One region of the Pseudoalteromonas sp. TAB23 genome, then DNA from elsewhere that is predicted to be linked to it. Evidence: predicted binding sites of a transcription regulator. Region 1 holds the regulator's gene; each other region holds the start of a gene.

The links. Region 1 encodes sigma-54, which starts transcription at its own class of promoters, with help from an activator protein. Its sites were predicted from a motif close to GTTGGCACGNNNNTNGNNT; they were not measured.
Region 2: the regulator sigma-54 is predicted to act here: its motif matches at 1,676-1,694, upstream of L654_RS01000000126850 (diacylglycerol kinase family protein).
Region 3: the regulator sigma-54 is predicted to act here: its motif matches at 1,336-1,354, upstream of L654_RS0114610 (PA2169 family four-helix-bundle protein).
Region 4: the regulator sigma-54 is predicted to act here: its motif matches at 1,569-1,587, upstream of flgJ (flagellar assembly peptidoglycan hydrolase FlgJ).

The regions. Positions count from the first base shown of each region.
Region 1 covers NZ_AUTP01000133.1:17,541-21,078, forward strand. The annotation lists gene rapZ (RNase adapter RapZ) at 1-461, opposite strand, end outside; gene ptsN (PTS IIA-like nitrogen regulatory protein PtsN) at 480-932, opposite strand; gene hpf (ribosome hibernation promoting factor) at 937-1,224, opposite strand; gene L654_RS0104915 (RNA polymerase factor sigma-54) at 1,250-2,749, opposite strand; gene lptB (LPS export ABC transporter ATP-binding protein) at 2,819-3,538, opposite strand, start outside.
Region 2 covers NZ_AUTP01000367.1:22,061-25,598, forward strand. The annotation lists gene L654_RS0125015 (aminotransferase class V-fold PLP-dependent enzyme) at 1-78, shown strand, start outside; gene L654_RS0125020 (DUF4124 domain-containing protein) at 62-550, opposite strand; tRNA gene L654_RS0125025 (tRNA-Ser) at 1,043-1,135, opposite strand; tRNA gene L654_RS0125030 (tRNA-Ser) at 1,188-1,278, opposite strand; gene L654_RS1000000128495 (hypothetical protein) at 1,497-1,637, opposite strand; gene L654_RS01000000126850 (diacylglycerol kinase family protein) at 1,965-2,504, shown strand; gene L654_RS1000000128040 (hypothetical protein) at 2,702-3,100, shown strand; gene L654_RS0125050 (EamA family transporter) at 3,138-3,538, opposite strand, start outside.
Region 3 covers NZ_AUTP01000241.1:40,977-44,514, forward strand. The annotation lists gene L654_RS0114600 (TonB-dependent receptor) at 1-67, shown strand, start outside; gene L654_RS0114605 (biopolymer transporter ExbD) at 140-535, opposite strand; gene L654_RS0114610 (PA2169 family four-helix-bundle protein) at 849-1,292, opposite strand; gene L654_RS0114615 (LysR family transcriptional regulator) at 1,470-2,408, opposite strand; gene aceK (bifunctional isocitrate dehydrogenase kinase/phosphatase) at 2,425-3,538, opposite strand, start outside.
Region 4 covers NZ_AUTP01000278.1:3,691-7,228, reverse strand. The annotation lists partial or broken gene flgH (flagellar basal body L-ring protein FlgH) at 1-346, shown strand, start outside; gene L654_RS0117245 (flagellar basal body P-ring protein FlgI) at 358-1,452, shown strand; gene flgJ (flagellar assembly peptidoglycan hydrolase FlgJ) at 1,624-2,640, shown strand; gene flgK (flagellar hook-associated protein FlgK) at 2,642-3,538, shown strand, end outside.

The sequences.
Region 1 (3,538 bases):
CCTAAAATCTTTTCACGAATAGATTCAGCAAGTTGATGAACGCTTAAATCAGTTGTATCTATCATAAAGTCGGCGCGGGTGATTAATACATCAAGTAATTCTTTTTCTTTTTTGATGGCTAAATCAAGAGGCAACGAGTCAATTGATAGTGGGTGTAATCTACGAGTTTCAGAAAAACGTTTGATCAATGTTTGGTCGTCGCTATCTAAATAAAATAACGTAGGTTTTGCAAAGCCAGGCAAGTATTCAAGAATATCGTTAAATTCATCTTGTTGTTTAGGGATGTTACGCACATCAATGCTAACAGCAATTTTATCATAGCTATCAGACACACTGCGAACTAATGAAGGAAGCAAGTTAACTGGAATATTATCTACGCAATAATAACCTAAATCTTCTACAACGCGTAAAGCAACCGACTTTCCAGAACCAGAACGGCCGCTTATGATAATTAACTCCATTTAACACCCTTTATAAAACTATGATTGATTGACAATAACTTGGTAAAGCTCAGCATCTGATTTTGCACTGCGTAACTGTTTACAAAAATCTTTGTTGTTTAGTTTATCAGCAATGGTTGCTAGAGTCTTTAAGTGCTGCTGGTTATCGCCATCTGGTACGATGAGTGCGACGAAAATATCAACAGGGCGATTATCGATTGCATCAAAATTTATTGGAGTTTCGCTAACGAGTACTAAAGCCAAAGGCTCTTCTGCACCGCTCATTCTTCCATGAGGAATGGCAATGCCACGCCCTATACCTGTACTACCCAATTTTTCTCTGCTCATTAAAGCATTAAGAATATCTTGTTGCGGTAAATACGGAAGTTTGTCGTGAGCAAGTTCGCTAATGAACTCTAAAATTCTTTTTTTGCTATTAAAAAGGACCGCAGCTTTGCTGCAGTCCTGGCATATAAGTGAGCTTAATTTCATCATATTAGTGTCGAGCAAGCTTCTCTTTGTGTTTAATTACTTGTCGATCGAGCTTGTCGATCAACGAGTCAATGGCGGCATACATATCTTGATGTTCTGTAGAGGCAAATAGCTCAGCACCGCTTACGTGTATGGTGGCTTCTGCTTTTTGATTTAATTTTTCTACATCGAGAATGACATGAACATTATTAATATGATCAGAGTGTCTTTCTAGCTTCGCAAATTTGGTATTAATATAGTCTCTTAGTGAATCGGTTAATTCTACGTGACGACCAGTTAAGTTTAGTTGCATAAGCATTACCCTCTTTTTTTGCGTCTTAAATCAAACTTTTACGCTGATTTGACGGTGGAATAGCCAGAGATTCGCGGTATTTTGCGATTGTACGTCTCGCTACTTTAATTCCTTGCTCAGCCAATATATCCGCTATTTTGCTATCACTCAATGGTTTTGCTGAGTTTTCTGCTGCGATTAATTTTCGGATAAGCGCACGGATTGCTGTAGATGAACATTCACCACCGTTTTCGGTGCTTACATGGCTTGAGAAAAAATATTTAAGCTCAAATATACCACGGGGTGTGTGCATATACTTTTGGGTTGTTACGCGCGAAATTGTTGATTCGTGCATTTCTACCATTTCAGCAACATCATTTAAAACCATTGGTTTCATGGCTTCAGGACCGTGTTCAAAAAAGCCTTGTTGTTGCTTAACAATACAATTTGTTACTTTTAATAGCGTGTCGTTTCTACTTTCTAAGCTTTTAATAAACCATTTAGCTTCTTGTAAATGCGAGCGAATAAACTGGCTGTCACCACTGGATTTTACAGTGCGAGACATTGCAGCGTATTGGCTATTAACACGAATTTTAGGCATGCTATCTGGGTTTAACTCAACAACCCAGCGGCCTTTAATTTTTTTAACTGACACATCGGGAATAACATACTCAGATTCTTCTCTTACAATAGTATCTGCAGGTTTAGGGCTAAGAGTATGTATTAATGTCATTACTTCTTTAAGCTCTTCTTCTTTGAGCTTAGTTTTCTTCATTAATGTACGATAGTCACGAGCAGCTAATAAATCAATATGCTCGGTTAAAATCATTTTTGTTTCATTAATGTAAGGTGTTTCTTTATCAAACTGGTTAAGCTGAATACACAAACACTCTTGTAAACTACGTGCAGCAATACCAACAGGATCAAACAGTTGGATGCGTTTTAATACAGCTTCAATTTCATCAAGTTCGACTTCGTTATCATCTTCGTTTTCTTGATTAAAGCTTTCTAAAATCTCTTCGCAGCTTAGTGTTAAAATACCTGAATCATCGACGGCTTCTACAATAGCAATAGCAATAGCTTCGTCTGTAGGGCTAAATGGCGTTAGTTGTAACTGCCACATTAAATACTCATGGAGCGTTTCAGTAGAGGCGCCTTGGTATATTGATTCGTCTTCAGGCATCGGACCCGATGATGCTGCTGGGGCGGCACTCATGTACTCATCCCAACTAACATCCATAGCCATGTCGTCACTTAGCGTGTCTTTTGCAAGTGCTTCACCACTATCTTGTTCGTATTCGCTTGGAGCATCATCGGCAGATGCGCTAACAGTTATGTCATCTGTATCTGCTTTTTGCTCGTTTTTACCTGCAGCGTCTTCTGAATAGTCTGCTTCTTCAACCTCTAATAGCGGGTTGCTGTCGAGAGCTTCTTGTATTTCTTGCTGGAGATCCAATGTACTGAGTTGCAACAAACGAATAGCTTGTTGCAGCTGTGGAGTCATTGTAAGTTGCTGGCCCATGCGCAGCTGTAGTGATTGCCTCATGTATCTCTAACAATCCTTTTATGTTGTTATAATTAATACTAGCAGATGCTTAAAGACATGGCGTAAATGTTACAGCCTAAATTGCTCGCCTAAGTAAACATCGCGTACTGTTTTATCATTTAATACGTGTTCTGGAGTACCTGATGCAATCAGCTCCCCATGAGAAACAATGTAGGCTTTTTCACAAACATCAAGGGTTTCTCTTACGTTATGATCGGTAATTAATACACCAATCCCACGATTTTTAAGATGTTCTATTATTTTCTTTATGTCTAATACCGAAATCGGGTCAACACCTGCAAATGGTTCATCCAGTAATATAAATTTAGGATCTGCTGCCAGCGCACGTGCTATTTCAACACGACGACGTTCGCCACCCGACAATGCCATACCTTGGCTATCACGAATGTGTTGTATGCTAAATTCATCTAATAATTTATCGAGAGTGTCTTCTCTAGCTTGTTTATTTAACTCTTTGCGCGTTTCTAAAATGGCCATTAAGTTTTGATAAACAGTCAGCTTTCTGAATATTGAAGACTCTTGCGGTAAGTAGCCAATGCCTAATCTAGCACGACTATGCATAGGTAAAAGAGTAATATCGTTATCGTCTATCGATATTTTACCTTTGTCGCTAGGTACAAGTCCTACTATCATATAAAACGTGGTGGTTTTACCTGCGCCGTTAGGGCCAAGTAAGCCAACAATACTGCCAGCTTTGACTTCAAGGCCGACGTTTTTTACAACTTCACGGCCTTTATAACTCTTTGCTAATAGCTCTGCTTTTAATGT
Region 2 (3,538 bases), on a different contig from region 1:
CCACATATTTATAATACTCAAGAAGACGTTGCGCAATTTATTTCTATAGTAAAACGAGCGCTTAAGGGTTTTGGCTAAGCTGCTGTTTTCTTTGTTTTAATGACTCTATTTTTTGCTGCGTTTGATTAATTGATGCGTCGTAAGCTTGCTTTAACGAATTTGTTTTAGTTGCGATAGCATCAGCAATAGACGAAGCGCCTAAACGATTGGCTTTATCTTGAGTCATGTAATCTATCTGCTGTTTTTTAGCTGCGTATTCTTTTTGGCTTTGTGCAATAGATAGCTCAAGACGCTTTATTTCTCGTTCTATTTGTTGAACTTCTAAGTAGTCATCCACAGAGGTGTCGGTAATACCTTTACCGGGCGTAGAGCTTTTGTATGCTTCAATTACGTTTATATCTTTAAGAGTAATAACTTGTGCATCTTTAGCGCAAGGCGTTTGGCTAAAGGTAGGAACGCCCTTAATTACACACTTATACACTGTTGTACTTTGTGCCAAGGTAAAAAATGGTGCTGCCGCGCAAACTGATAGCAATATGAACCGGATCATAGCTAAACCTAAAAGTGGCTAAAGTTATGTTAATAATGCCCTAAGTTATTACTAGGCACAATTTGTTTAGTTTTTATAATTTTTAGGTACAAAAAAACCACAATTAAGTGGTTTAAATTAAGTATGGTCCAGAGGGAGGAATAGACTTGCTTACATCCATGTAATCAATCGCTGCGCGACGCTTGCAGCGGCCCAAAATGTTCCAGACATTTTGTCGAACCCTGTCGAGGGTTCTCACCCTCCCAATTTAGTATCGGTGTTAAATTTTAGGCACAAAAAAACCACAATCAAGTGGTTTAAATTAAGTATGGTGGAGAGGGAGGGATAGACTTGCTTACATCCATGTAATCAATCGCTGCGCGACGCTTGCAGCGGCCTAAAATGTTCCAGACATTTTGTCGAACCCTGTCGAGGGTTCTCACCCTCCCAATTTAGTATTGGTGTTAAAATTTAGGCACAAAAAAACCACAATTAAGTGGTTTAAATTAAGTATGGTGGAGAGGGAGGGATTCGAACCCTCGATAGAGCTACAAACTCTATACTCCCTTAGCAGGGGAGCTCCTTCGGCCACTCGGACACCTCTCCAACGCATAACCGTTTGTATTGATGGAAGTAAAAAAAGCCACCAATTAAAATATGGTGGAGAGATAGGGATTTGAACCCTAGATGGGCTATAAACCCATGCCGGTTTTCAAGACCGGTGCATTCGACCACTCTGCCATCTCTCCGTGACGCAGAATAATACTTAGGTGATACCGCTGTGTAAATAGCAAAATGACTGTTTGCCTAAAAAACGTACGTAAATGAGGTTTTTTTTGTAAATAAGGGGAAATTAAGGCAATTTTTAATAAAATAAATAGGTTGCAGCAAACAAGGGGAGCTAAATAAGTGACTTCATTTAGTGGTTGAGTGTTCGCTGCACCGAAAAATAATCATGGTTGGGTGATTATTTATATTGAGCTGCGCCGCTAAGTGCTAGTCTTTTACCAATAGTGTTAAGTCTAGCTAACATTCTTGCTTTACGGTTAGTTGGTTTAACTGCTACTTGAGCTGCTGCTGTTTGATTTAATGTGTTAATTGGTTTCATTATTTTGCTCCGGGTTGTATATGTTGAAATCGCGTGCATTTTGCACGTTGTTTGATTAAAAAGACAACGATAAAAATTGAGCCTGACGGATTAGTTAAACTAATCCTTATTTATTTTATTAACGTGCGGTTCAGTGTTTTTTATTATGGTTTTTGCATAAGTAGTTAAAATAAAATCGGCGTTATTCTCGCCAATACTGGTGTTTGTGTGTGTTTTTATTTATTTATATGCATTTTACACAACCTTTTTTGACTAGTTATTCAGATTAAAAAAACTCAATTAAACTCTTTTTTATTCGTTCTTAAATACATTGTTGGAAACAAAAGCTTGTCACTACTAATAATTATTAAACCAAGTACAAAAAAACAGAATGAAAAATCACTAATGTGGCTTAAAAGCATCTGTAAAAAACGCAGTTTTTCTTATTGTATGTTTACTACAACAGGAAACTTTAACGATGACTGCGCTCAAATAAGGTTGCTACTGAGTAAATTTACCAAAGTAGTTGTACTTGGCGGAGACGGTACATTGAGCTTGGCGGTTAATGCGTTAATAGGGAGTAGCTGTACGTTAGCATTATTGCCTTGCGGTACAGGTAACGATTTCTCGAGAGGGTTTAGTTGCAAAGAAGATGATTGGCGAAAGGCACTATTTAATACACCGACAGCAGTTGATGTAGGAAAAATTAATAGCCGCTATTTTATTAATATTGCAGGGGTAGGGTTTGATGCTCATGTAGTTAAAGCGATTAATGCTAAAGCTAGTTTTTCATCTTTTGAATACAGTTGGACGAGCATTAAGGAGCTATTTTATTATCAAGCTCAGCAGTTACAAGGTACGTTTAATAACGATGTTAGGGCGTGTTGATCTTTGTGGATTGAAATTTGTTCAATCTAGGGGCGATTAAATTGCGGCGCGATGTTTGTAACCTAGTGGGCTAAGTAAAAACCGAGCAACAAAGAGTTAATCGTCCCTAGAAAGAACCCAAAGGGCAGCACATGTTTGGCATTTATGCTGCGTTATCGCCTATTTATGGGGAATAACCACACTGCATAGGCTCTGCCTTGCCTAAAAACCAAACATACTGCTGCAAATTCAACCACCAAAGGTCAACACGCCCTAGGCAGTATAAAAATTTAATTACCGTATTTGCTAATCATAAGTACTTTGGTGGTGGTCTAGAAATAGCGCCAAAAGCAGATTTAACTGATGGGCTGCTTGAGTGTTATCAAATGCGATCGGGTGGGCTTTTTTATAATGTAATAAGCTTCATGAAGTTGTTTTTTAAGCGCCATCAGCATATAAAAAACCTTAACTACAGTCGCTTAAATACAGCTTCCATAAAAACTGAAGGGTTATTGATTGAGGCAGATGGTGAACTGGTAGGTAAAACTCCTGCCGTTATTAGTGTACATGGGCAGGCTTTACTTTTTTATATGCCAATAAAAAAGCGCCTACAGTAGGGTAGGCGCTTTTACGTTAGTTGCGTTAATAACGCGTCTAACTGGGGACGGAGCCACTTTTAGCCATTGCTCTATTAGCTAAAAAGTCGTTAATTCGTTTTGTTGGAGTAAGCACAATGGCGTTACCTAATAGCACTAGGCTAAATCCTGCAAAGGTATTTGCGTGCCATTCAAAGCCTTCAAAAAAGCTACTCAGTGTTACTGCCACTAATGGGAATAAAACAATAACGTAGCTGGCTTTTTCAGGGCCTATATTTCTAAGTAGAGCAAAGTAGCAACCAAAAGCGATTACAGTGCCAAATATTGATAGATAAAGTAGTGATAGCCAGTAACTTGGTGGAGCGTTTAAACTAAATTGCACATCGTTCATTAATACGTATAAAGCCAAGCCTATAGCGCTGTATAACATACCCCATGCATTGCCTTGCAATACACCAA
Region 3 (3,538 bases), on a different contig from region 1:
ACGTCGTTCGGCTCCATTTGGATTTAACGGTGCTTACTACTACGTAGGTGCAGAATACCGTTTTTAATTAATAACCTCCCTTTCGTTATTTAACTCAAAGGGCCGTAAGGCCCTTTTTTTGGTTTTATCTTGGGCTGTTTTATTTAGAAATCAAACTTATTGAATAATCATCGTATTGCTTAATATTATTCATTACACTCATTAAAGTATTATGTGTACTGTTTTCGTCTGCGGTTATAAGTACCGAACTTATTTCATATTTAGCCGCGAACATCGCTAAATTAGTCGCAACTTGCTCTAAATCAATTAACCTCCCTGAAAAATATACTCCGTTACTTTCATCAATTCTAAATAAAGCATTTTTAACAGGCTTATCTATTTGAGGGTTGTCGAGTGGTCGGTTTAATTCAATAGCCACAGGTTTTACAAAAGATGTAGTTACAATAAAGAAAATTAGCAATATGAACACTATGTCTAACATCGGGGTCATATCTACATCAGCATTATTTTGCAGTTTAGTTAGTTTACTTTTCATATTGGACCTTATTTTTAATTAAATGCTGCGGCGCCACAGCAAGGTTTTAGGTACCTACTAACAAAATTAGCACAGCAAAAATAAAGCGTGGTTAAATAAACATTCTAATAACATTAAATATTTGTATTCATTATGTATTTAAAATGTGGCGAAATAAGGTGGTGTTTATACCAATTTGCTTATATATGGGGTCTATTTAACATCGTATAGTGTAATTTAATTCGTTAAATTGCTTAAATATCTATGCAGGTTGGTATTAGAGCCAATAAAAAACCCAGCGCTAGGCTGGGTTCTATTTATGCGTTATGTAAGCTTAATGCTTTTGCATACGGCTCATTTCTGCATGGCAGCTTTGCATTGTTAATAATGTTTTAGCCAGTGCAGCTTCGCAATCAGCCGGTTGTGGTTTATCCATAGCGGCTTTAATTTCTACAAGCGTTTTATCTTCTACTTCTTCAAGCTCTTTTACATACGTGCTGTCGTTATGTGAGGTGAATGTAGTAAGTAAGGCTGTGTATGCACGTCGTGCTTCAACTGCGAAAGATGAACCATCTTCGCGTTCGCCTTTTTCATTAATTGCATATGGCTGCAAGCGCTCAACACTCACTTTTCGGGCATCTATCATACGCTGAAAAAGTGCGCCAATAGCAGGGTCTTCAACTTTTTCCTGTGCTTTTTGATAAAAGTCGATGCCGCTGTTCATAACTTGAATGATGTCAGTAATATGATTTACTTCTGATCCTTGATGGGTGTTCATAATGACCTCTTTTATTAAATGAATGTATAGTTCAATTTAATAAAAGCAATGTATGTTCCACGTTTTTATTTTTATGTAGTTGTTTGATTTTATTAGTTTAATTTTATTTCAGAAAGGGGCTAAGTTAATGAGGAAAGTATTAACCTAGCAATTTTTACATTATATTGTGTAATAAAGTTATTTTAGCTCTTCAGCTACTTCAGCTACTTTTTGGCGTAACCAGATGTGGCTCGCATCGCGATGTAACAGTGGGCTCCAAATCATATCAAGCTCAAAAGGAGGAATTGGAAACGGTGGCTCTAAAATTTTAAGCCCCGGATCATCTAAGTATATATTTGCGGCTTTTGAAGGAAGGGTCGCAATCAAATTTTTCTCTTTAGCTAAATGAATCGCTACATGGTAGTTACGCGTAAAAGTGGCAATGTTACGATGTTTACCAAAGTGGGCAAGTGCTTCGTCAACCCAACCAAGTTTTTGCACATCTTTAGGGTCCATGCCCACGCCTACACCAAAACCTGTTTTACTCACCCATATATGGCGCGCTTTTAAGTAGCTGTCGAGGCTAAAGTTTTCAATAATAGGGTTGTCGGCCTTAACTAAGCAGCAAAAACTGTCTTTCCAAATACGTTTATGATGAAAAGACTGAGGTAAGTTTTCAAAACGGTTGATTGCCATATCTACTTTACCGTTTTCTACATCATGAAAGGTTACATCACTTGGGGTGAGTATATCTAAAGTAGTATCGGGGGCTTCTTCGTGTAGTTTACTTAAGAGCTTTGGCGCTAACGTACTTGCAGCGTAATCACTGGCCATTATTCTAAATACACGTTTACTCTGGCTTGCCTCAAATTCTCGATTAGGTGCTAGGGTTTCTTCAAGCGTCATTAATATGCCACGAATAACGGGTTGTAACTCTAAAGCGCGCTCTGTCGGGACCATACCATCGCTGGTACGAACTAAAATAGGGTCGTTAAATAAGTTACGAAGACGTTTAAGGCCATTACTCATTGCGGGCTGCGTAATACTCAATTGATTAGCAGCGCGTGTTACGTTGCATTCTCGAAGCAATGTATCGAGATAAACGAGTAAATTTAAATCTATTTTACTTATATTCATTGTGTGTCCTTTGCGTCTACCAGTGATGGATAAATCGCTGTGCTGTCGGGTAAGGGTAAATATGACTTACCTGCCCATTTTTTATATTTTGTTGAGCCTGCTTCCAAAAGCTAACATCTATAAGCTCTGGATGAGTGCTGAGAAAAAACTTTTTATACATAGGATTAGGCATTACAAATGTACATAACTGCTCTGGGAATACGTCTTGTGGTGCAACAGAGTAGCTTTGTTCATCCATTAAATAATCGTCGTAGCTCTTTGCTTTTGGTAATGCTCTAAAGTTCATATCTGTTAGGTATTGAACTTCATCGTAATCGTAAAAAATAATACGTTTGTGCTTACTTACACCAAAGTTTTTTAAGAGCATATCGCCAGGAAATATATTAACGGCAATCATTTCTTTTAGAGCTTGCCCGTATTCTTCAATCGCGTCTGCGGCACTTTCTTCATCAGCATTTTCTAAAAATAAATTGAGTGGTGTCATGCGCCGTTCAATATATAAATGCTTGATGATCAACCATTCGCCTTCAATTACCATTGATGAGCCAATTGTTTTATGTAATTGCGCAAGTAAATTACTATCAAAACGCGCCAAAGGAAATACGACGTTAGAATACTCTATGGTATCGGCCATTCTGCCAACGCGATCATGGTTTTTTACTAGTTGATAACGCTTTAATACGGTATCACGGCCGAAGGGCTTACTTTCACCAAATTTGTCTTTTATTACTTTAAAAACATAACCAAATGAGGGAAGGGTAAATACCATCATCACCATACCGGGAGTACCCGGTGCAATTGTAAACACATCACTAGAGTGAGATAAGTGATTTAAAAACTCTCGATAAAACTCAGTTTTACCCTGCTTATGAAAACCCACTGCGTTATAGAGCTCAGCAAGTGTTTTGTTTGGCATAAGCTGATTCAAAAACCGGACAAGTGCTGAAGGTGCATGAGTCTCTACCATAAAGTAGGCACGGGCAAAGCCAAAAATGACACGCATTTGAGATGATTTAGTTAAAAGTGCATCTAAATATAATCCGTTATCTTCATCGTGTAATACGGCTATTATAAAAGGCTGAACCCCACTTTTTGAAACAACACGACCAATAATATAAGCTGCTTTATTA
Region 4 (3,538 bases), on a different contig from region 1:
CGATAGTATTCAGTTTGGTATTGGTAGCGATTCGTCGTTTACGGGTGATTCAAAATCAAACCAGTCAAACAGCTTAGTGGGCGATATTTCGGTTAATGTAATGCGCGTTTTACCTAATGGTAACTTAGTTATACGCGGCGAAAAATGGCTAACGCTTAATACCGGTGAAGAGTTTATTCGTTTAGAAGGGCTTGTACGCCCTCAAGACGTAAGCGCCGATAATACGGTTGAATCAAATCGTATTGCTAATGCACGTATTCAATACTCAGGTAAAGGGCAAACGCAAGAAGCGCAAAGTCCTGGTTGGCTTACACGTTTCTTTAGCAGTTCGCTGTTTCCATTTTAGAGGGTAACAACATGAATAGCCTTAAAGCTTTATGTTTAGTTGTGTTATTAGGTTGGCAGTTTACTGCCAGTGCTGAGCGCATAAAAGATGTGTCTATGGTTGAAGGCGTACGCTCTAACCAATTAGTTGGTTATGGCTTAGTGGTTGGCTTGCCGGGCACTGGCGAGCAAAACTCATACACACAACAAAGTTTTAGAGGCATGTTGAACAGCTTTGGTATTACGCTACCTTCAACTCAAAGTCCTAAAATTAAAAATGTTGCCGCTGTTGCTGTGCATGCAGAATTACCCGCATTTAGAAAGCCCGGGCAAACAATAGATATTACGGTTTCTTCCATTGGTAGTGCAGGCAGTTTACGTGGTGGCACTTTATTACAAACTTTTTTAAAGGGTGTAGACGGTAACGTGTATGCAATTGCACAAGGTAGTTTAATTGTGGGAGGCCTAGGCGTAGAGGGCCTTGATGGAAGTAGAGTCGTAATTAATACTCCTACAGTTGGACGAATTCCCAATGGCGCAACAGTTGAACGCACCGTAGAAAGCCCGTTTATGCAAGGCGATTACATTACCTTCAACTTAAACCGTCCAGACTTTACTACAGCAAAGCGCCTAGAAAAAACAATTAACGATTTGGTTGGCCCAAATAGTGCGCAGGCAATTGATTCTGTTTCTATTCGTGTTATAGCCCCACGCGATGCCTCGCAGCGCGTATCGTACTTATCAACACTCGAAAACCTAGAGTTTAAACCAGCTGATATGGCGGCAAAAATAATTGTTAACTCGCGTACAGGTACAATTGTTATTGGTAAAAATGTAACTCTACAGCCTGCTGCAGTGACCCATGGCGGTTTAACAGTCACCATAGCTGAGCAGCAAAATGTAGTGCAGCCAAATCCGCTAGCAAACGGTGATACCGTTGTCACACAGCAAAGCATTATTGATGTGAACCAAGACGACTCTCGTGCTTTTGTATTTAATCCAGGGGTAAGCCTTGACGATTTAGTACGCGCAATAAACGAAGTAGGCGCAGCGCCTGGTGACTTAATGGCTATTTTAGAAGCACTAAAAGAAGCGGGCGCAATTAACGGTCAGTTGATCGTTATTTAAAAACTCAAGCATGTAACGTGTCACTCAAAGCTCTATATCGATTAAACAAAGATCTAGAGCTCTTTTGTTTACAGTAACTTAAAATTATTATTATTATCTTCCTCGTTTTATTCTGTAGTGGCTCAATTTTTGCATTTTTAACTGCATTATTCATTTTGTGTCAAAAAGCCGATGGAAACAAATCACCTCGATAAACAAAACTTTTTTGATTTAGGCAACTTAGATTCACTTCGTAAAGAAGCCTTAACGAGTGGCGATGCATCAACGGATGCTTCCAAAGCTGCGCTCAAAAAAGCGGCCGCACAATTTGAAGCTATTTTTACGCAAATGTTGCTCAAAGGAATGCGCAAAGCTAACGAAGCATTTGAAGACAAAGACAGCCCATTTAATTCAAGTGGCGTAAAGTTTTTTGAAGAAATGCACGATCAGCAACTTTCAACAGAGCTTTCATCAAATGGCTCGTTAGGCCTTGCCGATTTAATTGTTCAGCAGTTATCGCCTGAGTCTAAAAACTTTATGCCAGGCTCGGTGCTTAGAACAACCAACGATATTTTTAGCGATACGCAAGTCGGATCCGCTCTTCCTCATGAGCAAAAAAATAAGCAACCCGATCTTATCGTTAAGAGTACTAAAGCCGATATTGCTGAGCCTAAGGTTAATACTGCAGAGTCTAAAACCGATAGCCCAACATTTAAAAATGCAGAAGAGTTTGTAAGTTCAGTGTGGGAACACGCTAAAACTGCAGCGCAAAAAATAGGTTTAAACCCAGCGGTAATGGTTGCTCAAGCGGCACTTGAAACCGGTTGGGGTAAACACATTATTAATAAAAGTGACGGTGGCAGCTCAAATAACTTATTTAATATTAAGTCAGATAAAAGCTGGGAAGGCGATAAAGCAAGCAAAGTAACGCTTGAGTTTGAACAAGGCACACCCGTTAAAAAACAAGCCAGCTTTAGAGCCTACGATTCAATTAAAGATAGCGTGAACGACTTCGTTGATTTTTTAACGCAAAACCCACGCTACAAAGAAGCATTACAAAATACAGCAAAACCAAATGACTTTTTAGATTCATTACAAAAAGCAGGTTATGCAACCGATCCAAATTATGCCAGCAAAATAAAAAAAGTGCTCAATAGCAGTCAGCTAAAAGACATTGCGGCAAACGTGATCCGCCAAGGAGTAGAGTAACATGTCGTTTAATTTATTAAACATTGCCAGTTCTGGGGTTAGAGCAAGCTCGGAGCTATTGCAAACGACAAGTAAAAATATTGCCAATGTAAATACCGTAGGCTACGTACGTGAGCGTACTGAATTTACCACTATGGTTGATAACCAAGTGGGGCGAGGCGAAACATACCGATTACTAAACGAGTTTGCTCAGTCACAGCTAAATCGTGACACCTCTAATAAATCGTTTTTCGATCAGTTTATTACTGAGGCTAATCGAGTTGATACTATTTTTTCTGAAGAGTCGAACAACCTTTCGACCGGAATTAACTCTTTATTTAATAACGTGCAAGAAGCGCTAAATCAACCTTCATCTACCGTTGCCCGCTCATTAGTAATGACAGATGCGCAAAGCTTAATTGATCAAATGGATAGGCTTTCAGGCATCGTGCTTGATCAAAAAAGTGTAGTGAACGAGCAGCTCGAAATATTTTCAGATGAAGCAAACTCACTCATTCAAAGTATTAGTACGCTAAATCAAAATATTGCAGCAGTTAATGGCACTAATAACGCCGCAGATGCGAGCTCTACTTATAACGAACGCGATAAAGCAATACGCGACTTATCAGAGCTAATAGACATAGAAACGCTTGATGGTCCAAATGGCGAAAAACTCGTTTTTATGGGCACAGGCGAAGCGGTGGTTATGCAAAATGGCGCATTTAACTTATTTTCGATGACGGGCGACCCCGATCCTAACTTTAAAGAATTCACGCTTGACGTTAATGGTGGCAAAGCAGTGCCGCTTGAAGTTGATGTAAGTAAGCTTAAAGGCAAAATTGGCGGCTTACTTGCTTTTAGAGATGACATATTAGTCCCTGCGCAAAACCAAATTGGTCAAATGGGCTTAGCGATAGCT